DNA from 2 places in the Sporomusa sphaeroides DSM 2875 genome. Region 1 is predicted to be linked to the other one. Evidence: a T-box and tRNA genes for the amino acid it is inferred to sense, from the RefSeq annotation. Region 1 holds a T-box; the other holds one or more tRNA genes.
The links. A T-box is a leader RNA that pairs with one kind of tRNA and senses whether it is charged. The one in region 1 lies ahead of tyrS (tyrosine--tRNA ligase), so its partner is inferred to be a tRNA-Tyr.
Positions count from the first base shown of each region.

Region 2: it has a tRNA-Tyr gene. The T-box ahead of tyrS (tyrosine--tRNA ligase) is inferred to sense a tRNA for this amino acid. The anticodon was not compared.

Region 1 covers NZ_CP146991.1:2,154,047-2,161,342, forward strand. The annotation lists gene SPSPH_RS09950 (hypothetical protein) at 1-384, opposite strand, end outside; gene SPSPH_RS09955 (YbaB/EbfC family nucleoid-associated protein) at 397-717, opposite strand; gene SPSPH_RS09960 (hypothetical protein) at 848-1,249, shown strand; gene SPSPH_RS09965 (transglycosylase domain-containing protein) at 1,834-4,035, opposite strand; T-box leader at 4,289-4,518, shown strand; gene tyrS (tyrosine--tRNA ligase) at 4,586-5,803, shown strand; gene SPSPH_RS09975 (small, acid-soluble spore protein, alpha/beta type) at 5,858-6,187, opposite strand; gene yunB (sporulation protein YunB) at 6,322-7,023, shown strand.
Region 2 covers NZ_CP146991.1:496,979-504,274, forward strand. The annotation lists gene SPSPH_RS02190 (DUF421 domain-containing protein) at 1-128, shown strand, start outside; gene SPSPH_RS02195 (NUDIX hydrolase) at 216-728, shown strand; gene SPSPH_RS02200 (undecaprenyl-diphosphate phosphatase) at 742-1,542, shown strand; tRNA gene SPSPH_RS02205 (tRNA-Thr) at 1,645-1,720, shown strand; tRNA gene SPSPH_RS02210 (tRNA-Tyr) at 1,827-1,911, shown strand; tRNA gene SPSPH_RS02215 (tRNA-Met) at 1,918-1,993, shown strand; tRNA gene SPSPH_RS02220 (tRNA-Thr) at 2,108-2,183, shown strand; tRNA gene SPSPH_RS02225 (tRNA-Met) at 2,198-2,274, shown strand; gene tuf (elongation factor Tu) at 2,626-3,828, shown strand; gene rpmG (50S ribosomal protein L33) at 4,050-4,199, shown strand; tRNA gene SPSPH_RS02240 (tRNA-Trp) at 4,231-4,306, shown strand; gene secE (preprotein translocase subunit SecE) at 4,332-4,547, shown strand; gene nusG (transcription termination/antitermination protein NusG) at 4,585-5,127, shown strand; gene rplK (50S ribosomal protein L11) at 5,143-5,568, shown strand; gene rplA (50S ribosomal protein L1) at 5,656-6,360, shown strand; ribosomal protein L10 leader region at 6,402-6,558, shown strand; gene rplJ (50S ribosomal protein L10) at 6,584-7,114, shown strand; gene rplL (50S ribosomal protein L7/L12) at 7,175-7,296, shown strand, end outside.

The DNA of each region.
Region 1 (7,296 bases):
ACCAAGACCGCCAAGATTGTTTAATAATCCCAGAACACTGCCCATAGTGCCGGGATTGAGTTTTGATTTTAGTTGCGGGTTGTTTAACAACGGCAGAAGGGACATTAAAGTATCTGGTGATAGTCCGCCGCCGGCACCACTGTCGCCACCGCCTTTTGTCAATTCACCCAGTAGTTTATGTAGAGGATTACTGTTGGCCGCAGTTTGAGTTTGTTGTGGCATATTGGTAGTATGGCCACGGTTAACTATAGAAAATAGGCATAACAGTGATAAAACAGTTACCAGGTTATCGAGCCCTGCTCCAGAGGTAACACTGGCATCAAGCATTCGGTTTATTGAGCCGAGTAGCGACGAAGACCCAGTGGTGTCAGTGTCATTCGGCATAAGAACGCCTCCTTAAAACATGCCGGGAATTTTAGGCAGGTTCAAATCGGTAGCCAGTTTGCCCATAGCGGCTTGATTCAAATCACGTGATTTCGATAATGCATTATTTATTGTTGCTAATAATAAATCCTGTAATAATGCAGCGTTATCGGCGTTTAGATATTTGCTGTTTAATTGAATAGCAACAACTTCTTGCTGACCATTGACAGTTATTTTAATAACATCGCCGCTTGATACTTCAATACGTTCTTGTTTGAGCCCTTCCTGAACAGTATCAACATTTTGCTGAACCTTTTTTACCATTTCCATAATGTTACCAAACTGTTCAAACACTAGCTATGCACCTCCTATATTTCTATCTAATTTATTCAGTTAAACTAATTTTGTGAGTGTCCAAACTCCAAATACACCGATATTTCATATATTGGATTAGAAAAATCATTTGTGAAGGGGGGTGGAATTTGTGCGCGTGCGAAAATATCGCCAAAACGCAGGGTTGCCGCCTGTAGAAAGGCCGGTAAAAGCAATGAAAGATCCTGTTGCAACAAATGAGCAGGCACCTGAAACTGTACCGGTGGTTTTGCCTGCCAAGACATCGCAGAAGCAGAAAAAGACTGGCTCACGCGGTCCGGCTGCGATGCTGAGAAAGATGATGCAAAACCCCAATCTCAATGTGCAGATGGTGGTCATACTCTTGACGTTGGCGTCAGAAAATTTTTCAATGGATAGACGAATTGATTCTATGTCGTCTACTGTAGATAAAATCCGCAATATTACCGATGTAATCGAAAATACTATGCAATCTGTTAAAGTTGCGAGTGAGGCTCCAAAACAAATTAGAAGGCTATTTGAAACGAAAAATTAGCAGTTAAATGTCAAGCCGGGTTAGTAACACTTCGAGTTAAAAATGTATATATTGAAGTAGAAGGGCGGGCGATACTTCGCCCTCATCACATAATTAAGGAGGTAGTTTACATGTCGCGGTGTGGATTTGGCGGTAATGGCTTTGGTGGTATTTGGATTATCATCATTATCTTATTACTCTTCTTTTTTGATGGTGATGACACTTGTCTATAATTACTCTACTTACTTACGTACATCCGGAACACGCTGAAAGGCGTGTTCTTAATTTATCCTGACAATAATACAACACCCGCATGCAGCTGTAACTCCTGCTGAAAGTGACAAAAAAACGCAAAAATCATATATTACAGTAAAGAGGATAGCGCTCTTTACTGGCTATGAAAAAAGGAGGAAATATAAAATGGGACGTGGATTTGGCGGTGGCGGTTCTTTTGGAAACAGTTGGGTCATTATCATCATTATTATCATTTTACTATTCTGGATGTGCTGTGATGACCAGGGAATTGCTGATTGCTAATATTCTATATTAATGTATATGCTTAAACGGAAAAAAACACGCGTGATTTTACGCGTGTTTTTTTAAAACTAATTTTTCTTGTTAGAATCAGTAGGTTTGGGCGGTGGTGGCGGTAGTGCCGGGTCAATGGTATTTTTGCTGTTCTTTGCTGGCGGTGGCGGTGGAATTTGCTCTGTTGTGTCCGAACCTTCGGTATTACCAGTCTGGGCTGGATTCTTACCATCATTGTTAGCAGCATTATCCTTGCCGTCTTTCTTATCATTATCATCCTTGGTTGCAGTAACTGTCGAAACTTTGGTAGGTTGAGTGCCTTCGGCAAAAAGCTCATCACGGGCCTCTTTACTGGCGGCATCGTTGAGGAGTAAACCGTCCTGGGTGGATATTCTGGCGGTAACGATGCCGGAAGGCTTCACAAAATCACGGGCAACATATTTGGTGGAAGCTTCCCGCATAAAACTCTGCCAAATTGTTGCCGGTATTGTGCCGCCGGTGATGCCGCTCAGATAGTCGGCATTGTCGTAACCCATCCAAACAGCTGCTGCTAAATCAGGCGTATACCCGACAAACCAGGCGTCCTTATAATCGCTGGTAGTACCGGTTTTTCCAGCTGCCGGACGGCCAAAGTAGGCACCTGCCCCGGTACCCTGATTAATAGCTCCCCGCAGCATATCTGTAAGCAGATATGCGCTTCGTTCATTGACAACTACCCTTTCACGGGGAAGGGTTTCTTCAATTACTTTACCATTGCGGTCGACAACTTTAATGATAGCTAGCGGCTCAACCCGTACACCGCCATTTGCCAGCACTCCATAGGCACTGGCAATCTCCAGCGGGGTGACACCACGGGTAAGGCCACCTAATGACATGGCCAAATTGCGGTCATTGGTATTACCGGTAAGGACCAGTGTGGAGATACCCATTTGCTGTGCATAATATAATGTTTTGTCAATACCGACCTGCTGAGCTAATTTTACGGTTACAACATTTAGTGATTGCTCAAGGGCAGTACGCATAGTTACCGGACCGCGAAAGCGTCGATCGTAATTCATTGGCGACCAACTGCCAAAGCTAATGGGCTTGTCATCAATAATGCTGGCCGGTGTAAAACCGCTTTCAAGAGCAGCCAGGTAAACGAACGGTTTAAAGGCAGAGCCCGGCTGGCGTTCGGCTAGTACTGCACGGTTAAACTGATCGTTTCCACGGCCGCCTACCATTGCTTTGATATGACCGTTATGAGGGTCAATAGCCACTAAAGCTCCTTGGGGCTGTTTGATGCCATTTTCGGTACGGCGTGTCGGCAGCAGTTGATTCATAGCCTGTTCTGCTGCGGTTTGCATTTCGATATCCAAAGAGGTATATACTTTCAAGCCGTCTTTATATACGGCATCTGCACCATATTTCTCGATAAGCAATTGCAGTACATAATCGGTGAAATAGGAAGCGGTCGCAGTAGTAGTAGTGTTACGGTTAACCAGTTTTATTTCGGTGTTCTTGGCTTTCAAAGCGGTGGCCGAATCAATGTAATCATACTTAACCAGTTGGTCTAATACTACAGACTGCCGTTCTTTAGCGGCTTTTAAATTGCTGGAAGGGGAATAATAATTAGGACTCTTAGGTATGCCGGCAATCATAGCACACTCGGCTAAATTCAAATCTTCAACATTTTTGCCAAAATAAATTTGGGCAGCTGTTTGCACGCCATAGGCACCTTGACCAAAATAAATTTGGTTCATATACATTTCTAGTATTTCCTGCTTGCTGTATTGCCGCTCAATTTGCAAGGATAAAAAGGCTTCCTGGATTTTACGCTTAATTGTCTGATCTTGTGAAAGTAAAGCATTTCTGGCTAGCTGCTGAGTTATGGTACTGCCGCCTTCAGCTATGCCGCGATTGGTTATATTAGACCAGATAGCTCGCAGGATACCCCGGGGATCAATACCACTATGCTGATAGAAACGGACATCTTCTGCTGCAATAAATGCATTTTGTAAATTTTTTGGTATCTTATTTATAGATACCGGCAACCGGTTTTCTACTGAATGGATGGTTGTTATGAGCTTCCCGTTTACATCAAAAATTTGGGAAGAGACAGCCGGACGTATTTCCCCCTTCAGGCTGGGAATAGTATGGATGCTGGCCGTCAAAAATCCAAGGCTTGCACCTGTTAACATAACTAAGAACACAAGTATGGCAATGATGGTAACTGCCCGGAAATTTTTCTTGGGACGCCGTCGGCCTGACTCTTTATTTTCGTTATTTTTATCTTGCATTGTTTCCTCCCCCTGCAGATTCACTTACATTTGCAGCTAAATATTATTGAAAAACAAAGTTAAAAGGATTTTGATTCGCTAATCATTATATCATAAAAACTATTGATAGGGTATTTCTTTGGCAATCGTTTGCAATATTAAAATTGTTATGTTATAATGCGGCATAAAAGTAGAAATTTTGTCTGAGGTATCGAGAATTTTGACGTAAGATACTAGTACCTCAGGCATATAAAAATATACAGTATATTATATGTGAAATGTAATGAATAGGAGAAGTAAGTCAGAATGGTCTTTTAGAGAGCTGAGGGTTGGTGAAACTCAGTAGGCGGACTGGCTGAAATACACCTATGAACAGCAGGCTGAAAGTGTGCAGTAGTAAGCCGGGCCGGAGCCACCGTTATATGGCTGGAAGTTTTTTAACTTCGCTTGAGTGGCTTATTGCAGCAACAAGGGTGGTACCACGGGTTTACTCCCGTCCCTGACAGGGGGCGGGTTTAATTTTTTTTACCGGCTGTGAAGTCCGGTAAACTCAATAAAGGAGGATGAAATAATGTCTGTCTTAGATATTCTTAAAGAACGTGGATTTATTCAACAATTGACACATGAGGATGAAATTGCAGAGTTATTAGATAAGGAAAAGATTACTTTTTATATCGGTTTTGACCCTACGGCCGATAGTCTGCATGTTGGACATTTTCTGGGAATGATGGTGATGGCTCATATGCAGCAGGCTGGCCATCGTCCTGTTTGTCTTATCGGTGGAGCAACGGCAATGATCGGTGATCCCTCCGGCAAGACAGATATGCGAAAAATGCTGACCAGAGAAGATATTGAACACAATGGCGAACGATTTAAAAAGCAAATGCAGCGTTTTATTGATTTTTCTGATGACAAAGCGTTGATGATGAATAATGCCGACTGGTTGTTGCAGCTGAATTATGTAGAATTTATTCGGGATATTGGCATCCATTTCTCCGTTAACCGTATGCTGACTGCCGAATGTTTCAAGCAGCGGATGGATAAAGGATTATCGTTCCTGGAGTTTAACTATATGTTGATGCAGGGCTATGACTTCCTGGAGCTTAACCGCCGGTGCAATTGTATTATGCAGATGGGCGGTGACGACCAATGGTCTAATATTTTGGCTGGCGCAGATCTTATCAGGCGTAAGGAGGGAAAACCGGCTTACGGCTTGACCTTCACATTACTGGCCACAAGTGACGGCCGGAAGATGGGCAAGACCGAGAAAGGGGCCCTATGGCTGGATGCTGAAAAGACCTCTCCGTATGATTTTTATCAGTACTGGCGCAATATCGATGACGCTGATGTAGAAAAATGTTTGGCACTGCTGACATTTTTGCCGATGGATGAAGTCCGGCGGCTGGGCGCGCTTCAGGATAAAGAAATTAATACAGCTAAGAAAACACTTGCCTTTGAGGTAACGAAACTCATTCATGGTCAGGCAGAGGCCGAGAAAGCTCAACAAGCCGCCGAAGCATTATTTGGCGGAGCTGGGAGTTTGGAGAATGTACCAACGGTATCGATAGCCAGTACTCTGATCGGGACAAAACTGCTGGATGTTCTTGCCGGCACAGGCATTGTCGCATCCAAAAGTGAAGGGCGCCGACTCATTCAGCAAGGCGGACTTTATATTGGTGATATTAAGGTAGCTGATCCGGACTTTTTGCTTGCAGCAGATCTACTTGAGAATAACAGTCTGCTCATCCGTAAAGGCAAGAAGACATATCACCGTATTATAGTGGAATAAGCAGATCTGGCAGAAAATAAAAATTGGGTCGCAGCCGCGACCCAATTTTTATTTTCATGGTTTGTCTTCTAAATGTTTTTTAGAATCATCTATAACTTCTTCTTCGACAGGAGCCATCTGTGCTTCAGCCATCGAAACCAGTTTTTTTACCATTTGACCACTGATATGGCCGCCCATCTGACCGCCGATTTTTCCTACCTCTTTGGTAGTCATATTCTCCCAGCCAACACTTTCTATTTTCTCCTTAAGTCCAAGTTCTTCCGCTACTTCAAGTTTTTTTTCTTCAAGAACACTTTCATAATTATCGGTGGTTATTTCCTTCTTCATCTCACGGCCAAGAGTTTCATTTGCCACTTGCAGCTTCAACTTTTCCAAACCATCCATATAATCACCTCGCTTTTTTTTAGTATTCCCGCTTAACTAATTCCCATGAATAGATATTTAGTAACCGATAAACAGTCTTCGTCATATATATAATAATCAAACAGTGTTAGTGCGTTTCGAAGGAGGGGGGAGACATGCGGTTTTCCGTGCGGCGCAGACGTACAATACCACTCTTCCCAATAGCGTTGATAATAGCGGTAACCATAATGGTGTTTTTTTTCTGGAAGGCTGAAACTCATTTAAAACCAACACTGATGGCTATTGCTGAGGCAAGGGCAACTCTTATTGCAACCCAAGCTATCAATAATGTTATTAATAATAGAGTCAGTCTCACAATTGACCCTAAAACCCTGTTGAATGTCACCTTAGATGAACGCGGGCGTGTGGTGTTGATTCAGCCTAATACTATGGAGTTCAACAGGCTGGGTGCTGATACTACTATTAAGGTTCAGGAAGCTCTGAAAGAAATAACGGAAGAAAAAATACGAATTCCCATCGGTCAGGTATTAGGCAGTCAATTTCTTGCCAGTATGGGGCCTAAAATCACGGTCACTATCATCCCGGTCGGTACAGTTCAGGTTAAAGTAATAGATAAGTTTGAACAAGCCGGTATTAACCAAACAAGACACATGGTATACTTGGTTGCCACTACGCAAGTTCGTATCGTGGTGCCCTTAGTCAGCCAAAGTGTTCGTGTTAATACACAAGTACCTATTGCTGAATATGTAATTGTTGGAGAAGTCCCCAATACTTATGTGCAATTTCCATTTCCGCTTGAAGGAAATATATTTAATGGTGATACAGATAGCGGTAATGCCGGTCTAAAAATTAATTAATCAAGTTAAACGTGATTTAATTTCTGATGTATTACACTTACCGATGCTGTTGACATGGGATAATCAATATGATAAGATGAATAACATCGATTCCGGACAAGGCGTATTATCTAAAGGGGCCTTGTGACGGCGTTCCCTGAAAACTGAACAATGTAAGTAATGCATCAAAAAAGCCAGATGTGCGGTGCTCAATGAGCACTTTATAAGCAGGCACAGCGGAATCTGTGATTCCGCTGTGATCGCTTAGTTAGATGTTTTACATCTAACATCAAT
Region 2 (7,296 bases), 1.7 Mb from region 1:
AGATTGAGGAGTTCCGCCGTCTGCACCAGGATACTATTCATAATGTTTTTATTGCTTTTATGGATCAGAATAAACAATTACACGTGATTCATGATGATGTCCGGGAGCAAAGTGTTTTTCTACACTGAAGCCCCGGCTTTTTATTATTCCATAGTGGGTATAGGTTTTGGATTAAATATGGTAAAATAGTAACAGTGTTTTTTTAGGAGGCAATAATGAGAAAGCAACGATATACCTTTTGTCCTAAATGCGGCGGCAAATTGCATTACCGTCCGGTTGGTGAGCGGCAGCGCCTGGTATGTACCGATTGCGCTGCCACGATGTATGAAAATCCAATTGTCGGCGTAGCCGCTATTGTGCGGCAAAATGATGCTATTTTGCTGGGGCGCCGGGCGGCTGCCGCCAGCTATCCCGGATTGTGGTGCATACCCTGCGGCTATGTTGAATATGATGAAGATATCCGTGATGCTGCCAAACGGGAGTTCCTGGAGGAGACCGGTTTGGTTATTGAGCTCGGAAAAGTATATGCTGTTTTATCCAACTTTCACAATCCGGCAGTTCACACTGTAGGTGTATGGTTTGAGGCAAAAGTCGTCGGCGGTGCGCTATGTCCGGGTGATGATTTAGACCGGGTAGACTATTTTCCGCTCGATTCAGTGCCGGATTTGGCTTTTCCTACCGATCATGACGTCATCAGGATGCTGCAGGCGGACATGAAAAATAAGTAAGAGGTGTAATTACATGAGTGAAAATATGATTGCAATAATTATTGGTATTGTCGAAGGCTTAACCGAGTTTTTGCCCATCTCTTCTACCGGGCATATGATTCTGGTTGGGTCGCTGCTGGGGTTTGAGGGAGAAAAAGCCAGCGTTTTTCAGGTGTTTATTCAATTAGGTGCTATTTTATCGGTATTCATTTTGTACCGGGACAAGTTTTTGGCCATGCTTAGGCCCAGGAGGATTAACATTTACGGTAACGGGCTGACAGCTTTGCATGTCCTGGCTGGCATTGTACCGGTAATGGGAGTGGCTTTTTTCCTGCACAGCCCGATAAAGAGTTATTTATTCTCTCCTTATACAGTGATTATTGGCTTGGTCGCCGGGGCTGTCCTGATGCTGGTGGCTGAAAAGACGGCAAAACGTCCGGTGACTTGCGATGTTGACAGAATGACGATAAAACAGGCCTTTTGGGTCGGATTGTTTCAGCTTTTATCTTTATGGCCGGGTTTTTCCCGTTCCGGTTCAACCATTGCCGGTGGTTTGTTTTTGGGAATGAGCCGCAAAGCTGCTGCTGAATTTTCCTTTATTATTGCGGTACCCTTGATGCTGGTGGCGTGCCTGTATGACTTATTGAAGATCTGGAACAAGCTGAGTATGGATGATATTGTCATGTTTGCCATTGGTTTTTTTGTTGCGTTCATTACCGCTTACATATCAATTGTTTGGTTTTTGCGTTTCCTGAATAACTCGACACTGGCTTCTTTCGCCTATTACCGGTTTGTTATTGCCGGGGTATCATATTACTATTTTTTCATGCGCTGATTTACGGTTATAGGTTGAAAATACCTGCGTGAAAGCTGTTGACATAGGTCGCCAGTTATTATATAATAGGTTCTGTCACTGAGTTAGGAGCAAAAAAAAGCTGCTGGCGTAGCTCAATAGGTAGAGCAGCTGACTTGTAATCAGCAGGTTGTGGGTTCAATTCCTATCGCCAGCTCCACAAGCCTTGAACCGGGTTCTTGCGAGCCGACAGGCGAAATAAGAACCCGTGTGAGTCGCTTAGTTCCAAGCGAACGCGCGGAACATCCTTAGCAGTGAGTCAATATGGAGGGATTCCCGAGTGGCTAAAGGGAGCAGACTGTAAATCTGCCGTCTTTGACTTCGGTGGTTCGAATCCACCTCCCTCCACCATAACATCGCGGGGTGGAGCAGTTGGTAGCTCGTCGGGCTCATAACCCGAAGGTCACAGGTTCAAGTCCTGTCCCCGCAACCATGAATTATCGCTTCGCTTATATTAAAATCAAATCTGATTTTATAAAGCGAAGCTTTATAAAGAATACAACATGTTTCCCCAATCTGTGACAAGCCAACTATCTGCCTTCAGGATGCTGGTGTAGCTCAGTCGGTAGAGCGTATCCTTGGTAAGGATAAGGTCACCGGTTCAATCCCGGTCACTAGCTCCATTAATTCTATATATGGCGGCGTAGCTCAGCTGGCTAGAGCATTCGGTTCATACCCGAAGTGTCCGGGGTTCAAATCCCTGCGCCGCCACCATGCCGGTAATAATAAACCCGCAGCAAACCGCTGCGAGGTTTTTTATTTTAGTACAAAATGCGGGAGGATTTTTATAGGTCGGATAGAATACCCTATATAGCATCCAATAAGGATTATTCGGCTGTGTTGTTATAGACGCAAGTCCAATGCCGGCGGCAGAGCATTGTTGACAGCAGGCTGAGATAAAATCTTTATTGGATTTCATATGGCTTGTCAGGCAGAGACTGCTGACAGCGCAACACGTATACTCAACAAGATTTATGCCAATATATAAGAAGAGATAGTCTATTCCAGGTATATCCAGAAAAAATGATTAATGCAAAAAACGATAACTAAGGGAGGTAACACTTAATGGCTAAGAAAAAGTTTGAAAGAAACAAACCCCACGTTAACATTGGCACCATCGGTCACGTTGACCATGGTAAAACCTCACTGACTGCCGCAATTACCATGACCCTGGCAAAACAAGGCGGCGCAGAATTCATGGCCTATGACCAAATCGACAAAGCCCCGGAAGAAAGAGAACGCGGTATTACCATCAACACCTCACACGTGGAATACGAAACTGCAAACCGCCACTATGCTCACGTTGACTGCCCGGGCCACGCCGACTATGTAAAAAACATGATTACCGGCGCAGCCCAAATGGACGGTGCTATCCTGGTTGTATCGGCCGCCGACGGCCCGATGCCGCAAACCCGTGAACACATCCTGCTGTCCCGTCAGGTAGGCGTACCTGCCATGGTTGTATTCTTAAACAAAGCCGACCTGGTTGATGACGCAGAACTGATGGAACTGGTAGAAATGGAAGTTCGCGAACTTCTCTCCAGCTACGAATTCCCTGGTGATGACATCCCGGTAGTAAGCGGTTCTGCCGTTAAAGTTCTTAACTGCGGCTGCGCTAAAGCCGAATGCGAATGGTGCGGTAAAATCCACGAGCTTATGGCAAAAGTGGACGAATACATTCCGACCCCGGAACGCGCTACCGACAAGCCTTTCCTGATGCCTGTAGAAGACGTGTTCACAATCACCGGTCGTGGTACAGTAGCCACCGGCCGTGTAGAACGCGGTGTGGTAAAAGTAAGTGATACCATCGAAATCGTTGGTATGACCGATAAACCGAAATCCACAGTAGTAACCGGTGTAGAAATGTTCCGGAAACTTCTGGATTCGGCAGTAGCCGGCGACAACATCGGCGCGCTCTTGCGTGGTGTAGAGCGTAAAGAAATCGAGCGCGGCCAAGTACTTGCCAAGCCTGGTTCCATTAAACCTCACACCAAATTCAAAGGCGAAGTATACGTATTGTCCAAAGAAGAAGGCGGCCGCCATACCCCGTTCTTCACCAACTATCGTCCGCAGTTCTACTTCAGAACAACTGACGTAACCGGTGTTGTAAATCTGCCGGAAGGTGTAGAAATGGTAATGCCTGGCGACAACATTCAAATGAGCATCGAGCTCATCACCCCGATCGCTATCGAAGAAGGTCTGCGTTTCGCTATTCGCGAAGGCGGCCGTACTGTTGGCGCCGGCGTTGTAACCGCTGTTACCGAGTAGGCGAGCAAACGGTCTTTTAGCTGATGTATTTGCATAAAAGGAAGATTCTATGATATAATAAATAAGCGGGGGAACAACCCCTGCTTATTTATTGACATACCCGAACGTGTGGACTATTGACACACTGATATAATTGTGATAAATTGTATTAGTGACATTAATAGAAGTTTTGTCAAAATAGACTCATAGCGCTATATTTACTGGTAAGAGAGGTGTACAGGATGCGCAACGCGGTAACATTGGCCTGCACAGAATGCAAACAACGCAATTATCAGACCAATAAAAACAAGAAAAACGACCCGGATAGATTGGAGTTTAACAAATACTGCAAATTTTGCAAGAAGCAAACTCCACATAAAGAAACCAAGTAGGCCTAGTATAATTAGGTTTGTCACAATGCGTAGGGGTGTAGCTCAATTGGTAGAGTAGCGGTCTCCAAAACCGTTGGTTGCGGGTTCGATTCCTGCCGCCCCTGCCAAAATGTAAGCACAGGATGTGAGAGAATGGCCGCTCAGGAAACAGCTGTCCAGACGAATGCATCGCGCTGGAAGAAGTTTTTTCGGGAAGTAAAAGCTGAACTTAAAAAGGTAACATGGCCGGGCCGAACAGAACTTATTTCCTTTACAGGGATTGTATTTGTAACGGTTGCTTTTGTTGCGGTCCTAATTTGGGTGGTTGATGCTGGTTTCACTCAGGTTCTAAAGGCTATCATCAAGTAGACTAGGGGGTGGGGGGCCTAATACGTCCCTTAAGGCTATGGAATCCGAAAAACTCGAAAAACATTGGTATGTTATCCATACATATTCCGGTTATGAAAACAAGGTAAAGACCAACCTGGAAAAGAAAGTTCACTCCATGGGAATGGAAAACGAAGTCTTCCGGGTACTTGTGCCGATGGAAGATGAAGTGGAAATAAAAGATGGCAAGAAGAAAATTGCCAAGAAAAAAGTTTTCCCCGGGTATGTGCTGGTAGAGATGATTGTCACTGACCGCTCTTGGTATGTTGTGCGCAACACGCCGGGTGTTACAGGTTTTGTCGGGTCAGGAACCAAGCCTATTCCGCTGAGCGAAAGTGAAGTCAAACATATTCTCAAGTCCATGGGAATGGAAGAAACTAAACCGAAAATTGATATTGAGCTTAATCAATTGGTGCGCATCACTTCAGGGGCTTTTGAAAATTGGACAGCCACTGTGGTTGAGATCAATCCGGAACGCGGCAAACTCAAAGTGCTTGTCAACATGTTCGGACGTGAAACACCAGTAGAGCTTGATTTTATGCAAGTTGTCAAAGTAGATTAAGGAGGTGTAATATATATGGCTAAAAAGGTTGTCAAGCTTGTAAAACTGCAAGTTCCTGCCGGTAAGGCCACCCCGGCTCCTCCCGTAGGTCCGGCGCTCGGTCAGGCTGGTGTCAATATTATGGCATTTGTTAAGGAGTTTAATGAAAGAACAGCTCAGCAAGCTGGTCTCATTATTCCGGTGGAAATTACGGTGTTTGAAGATAGATCCTTTACTTTTATCACCAAAACTCCGCCTGCTGCTATTCTTCTTAAAAAAGCTGCCGGTATTGAAACTGCTTCTGGCGAACCTAACAAAAAGAAGGTTGCCAAAATTAAACGCGATAAAGTTCAGGAAATTGCTCAATCCAAAATGCAAGATCTTAACGCTGCCAGCGTTGAAGCTGCCATGCGGATGATCGAAGGTACTGCCCGCAGCATGGGCATCGAAATCGTCGACTAATAAACAGTACCATACGGTCTGGTTTATGGTGGGACGAATGTGGGAGGACTAAGTGCTTCCGTTATTACCACAAAGGAGGAAAACTAAATGCCGAAACATGGTAAGAAGTATGTTGAAGCCGCTAAGCTCGTTGATGCCAATAAACTGTACGAGCCGGAAGAAGCGGTAGAACTTGTTAAAAAAACTGCTAGTGCTAAGTTTGACCAAACTGTAGAAGTTGCTGTTAAACTTGGTGTTGATCCTAAACACGCCGACCAACAGGTGCGTGGTGCTGTTGTGCTTCCTTTTGGTACCGGTAAAACCAAGCGGGTGCTGGTATTTGCCAAAGGTGAAAAAGCTAAAGAAGCTGAAACTGCCGGCGCAGATTTTGTTGGCGCTGAAGATATGGTGGAAAAAATCCAGGGTGGCTGGACTGATTTTGATGTTGCAGTAGCTACGCCTGACATGATGGGTTTGGTAGGCCGCCTTGGTAAAATCCTTGGCCCTAAAGGCTTAATGCCTAACCCCAAAGTTGGCACCGTTACTCTTGATGTAGTCCGTGCTCTTAACGAAATTAAAGCAGGTAAGATTGAATACCGTACCGATAAAGCGGGTAATATCCACGCTCCTATCGGTAAAGTATCTTTCGATAACGAAAAACTGCTTGCGAATTTCCACACCCTGATTGATACATTGATTAAGGTTAAGCCTGCTGCGGCCAAAGGCCAATACATGCGGAACATTTCCTTAAGCACAACAATGGGTCCTGGTGTAAGGGTTAACCCGCTCAAAGCTCCCGGCAAAAAAGAATAACATTACTATAGACTATTACTCAACAAGGCTGTAAATGGCATTGGCGAGTAGTTGTAAGGCTGTAGACAGCAGGTGCATGATTGCCGAAAAAGCGTAAAGCTTGCCTGCCGAGGCCGGGGATTTGCAGCGTGTAACCGTAAATTACGTTATAACGCGGCCTCCGGTGTTTACATCCGGAGGCCGTTTTTAATTTAGGATACTTGATTAAGGAGGTGTAATATAAATGGCTGTAACTCAAGAAAAGATTCAGACAGTTGCTGAGATTAAAGAAAAACTCAGCACTACCAAAGGTGCCGTTTTGACGAACTATCGTGGTTTAACCGTTGCTCAGGATACCAAGCTTCGCCGCAAACTGCGTGAAGCAGGGGTAGAGTATCGCGTATTTAAAAATACCATGACTCGCATTGCTGCTAAAGAAGCTGGCATTGAAGGTCTTGACCCGTATCTTGAAGGTCCGACCGCTATCGCAATTTCCTATACCGATCCTGTAGCTCCGGCCAAAATTATTTCAGACTTTGTCAAAGAAAACAAATTGCAGGCTCTGGAAGTAAAAGCCGGTATTGTAGAAGGTCAAGTAATTGACGCTAACGGGGTTAAGGCTCTGTCGAGCCTGCCGCCGCGCGAAGTTCTCATTGCACAGGTTCTGGCTGGTTTCCAAGCTCCTATCGCCGGTTTCGTCAACGTACTTTCCGGTACTATGCGCAATCTGGTGTATGCGCTTGAAGCTGTACGCCAGCAAAAGGAATCCGCATAACCCGTTTTCCCGATTAACTTAGAAAAAATTTTAAATGAAAGTTTATGGAGGTATTTTAAAATGACTAAAGAACAAATTATGGAAGCCATTGAGCAAATGACTGTGCTCGAACTGTCCGAGCTGGTAAAAGCCCTTGAAGAAAAATTTGGCGTATCTGCTGCTGCTCCTGTTGCTGTAGCTGC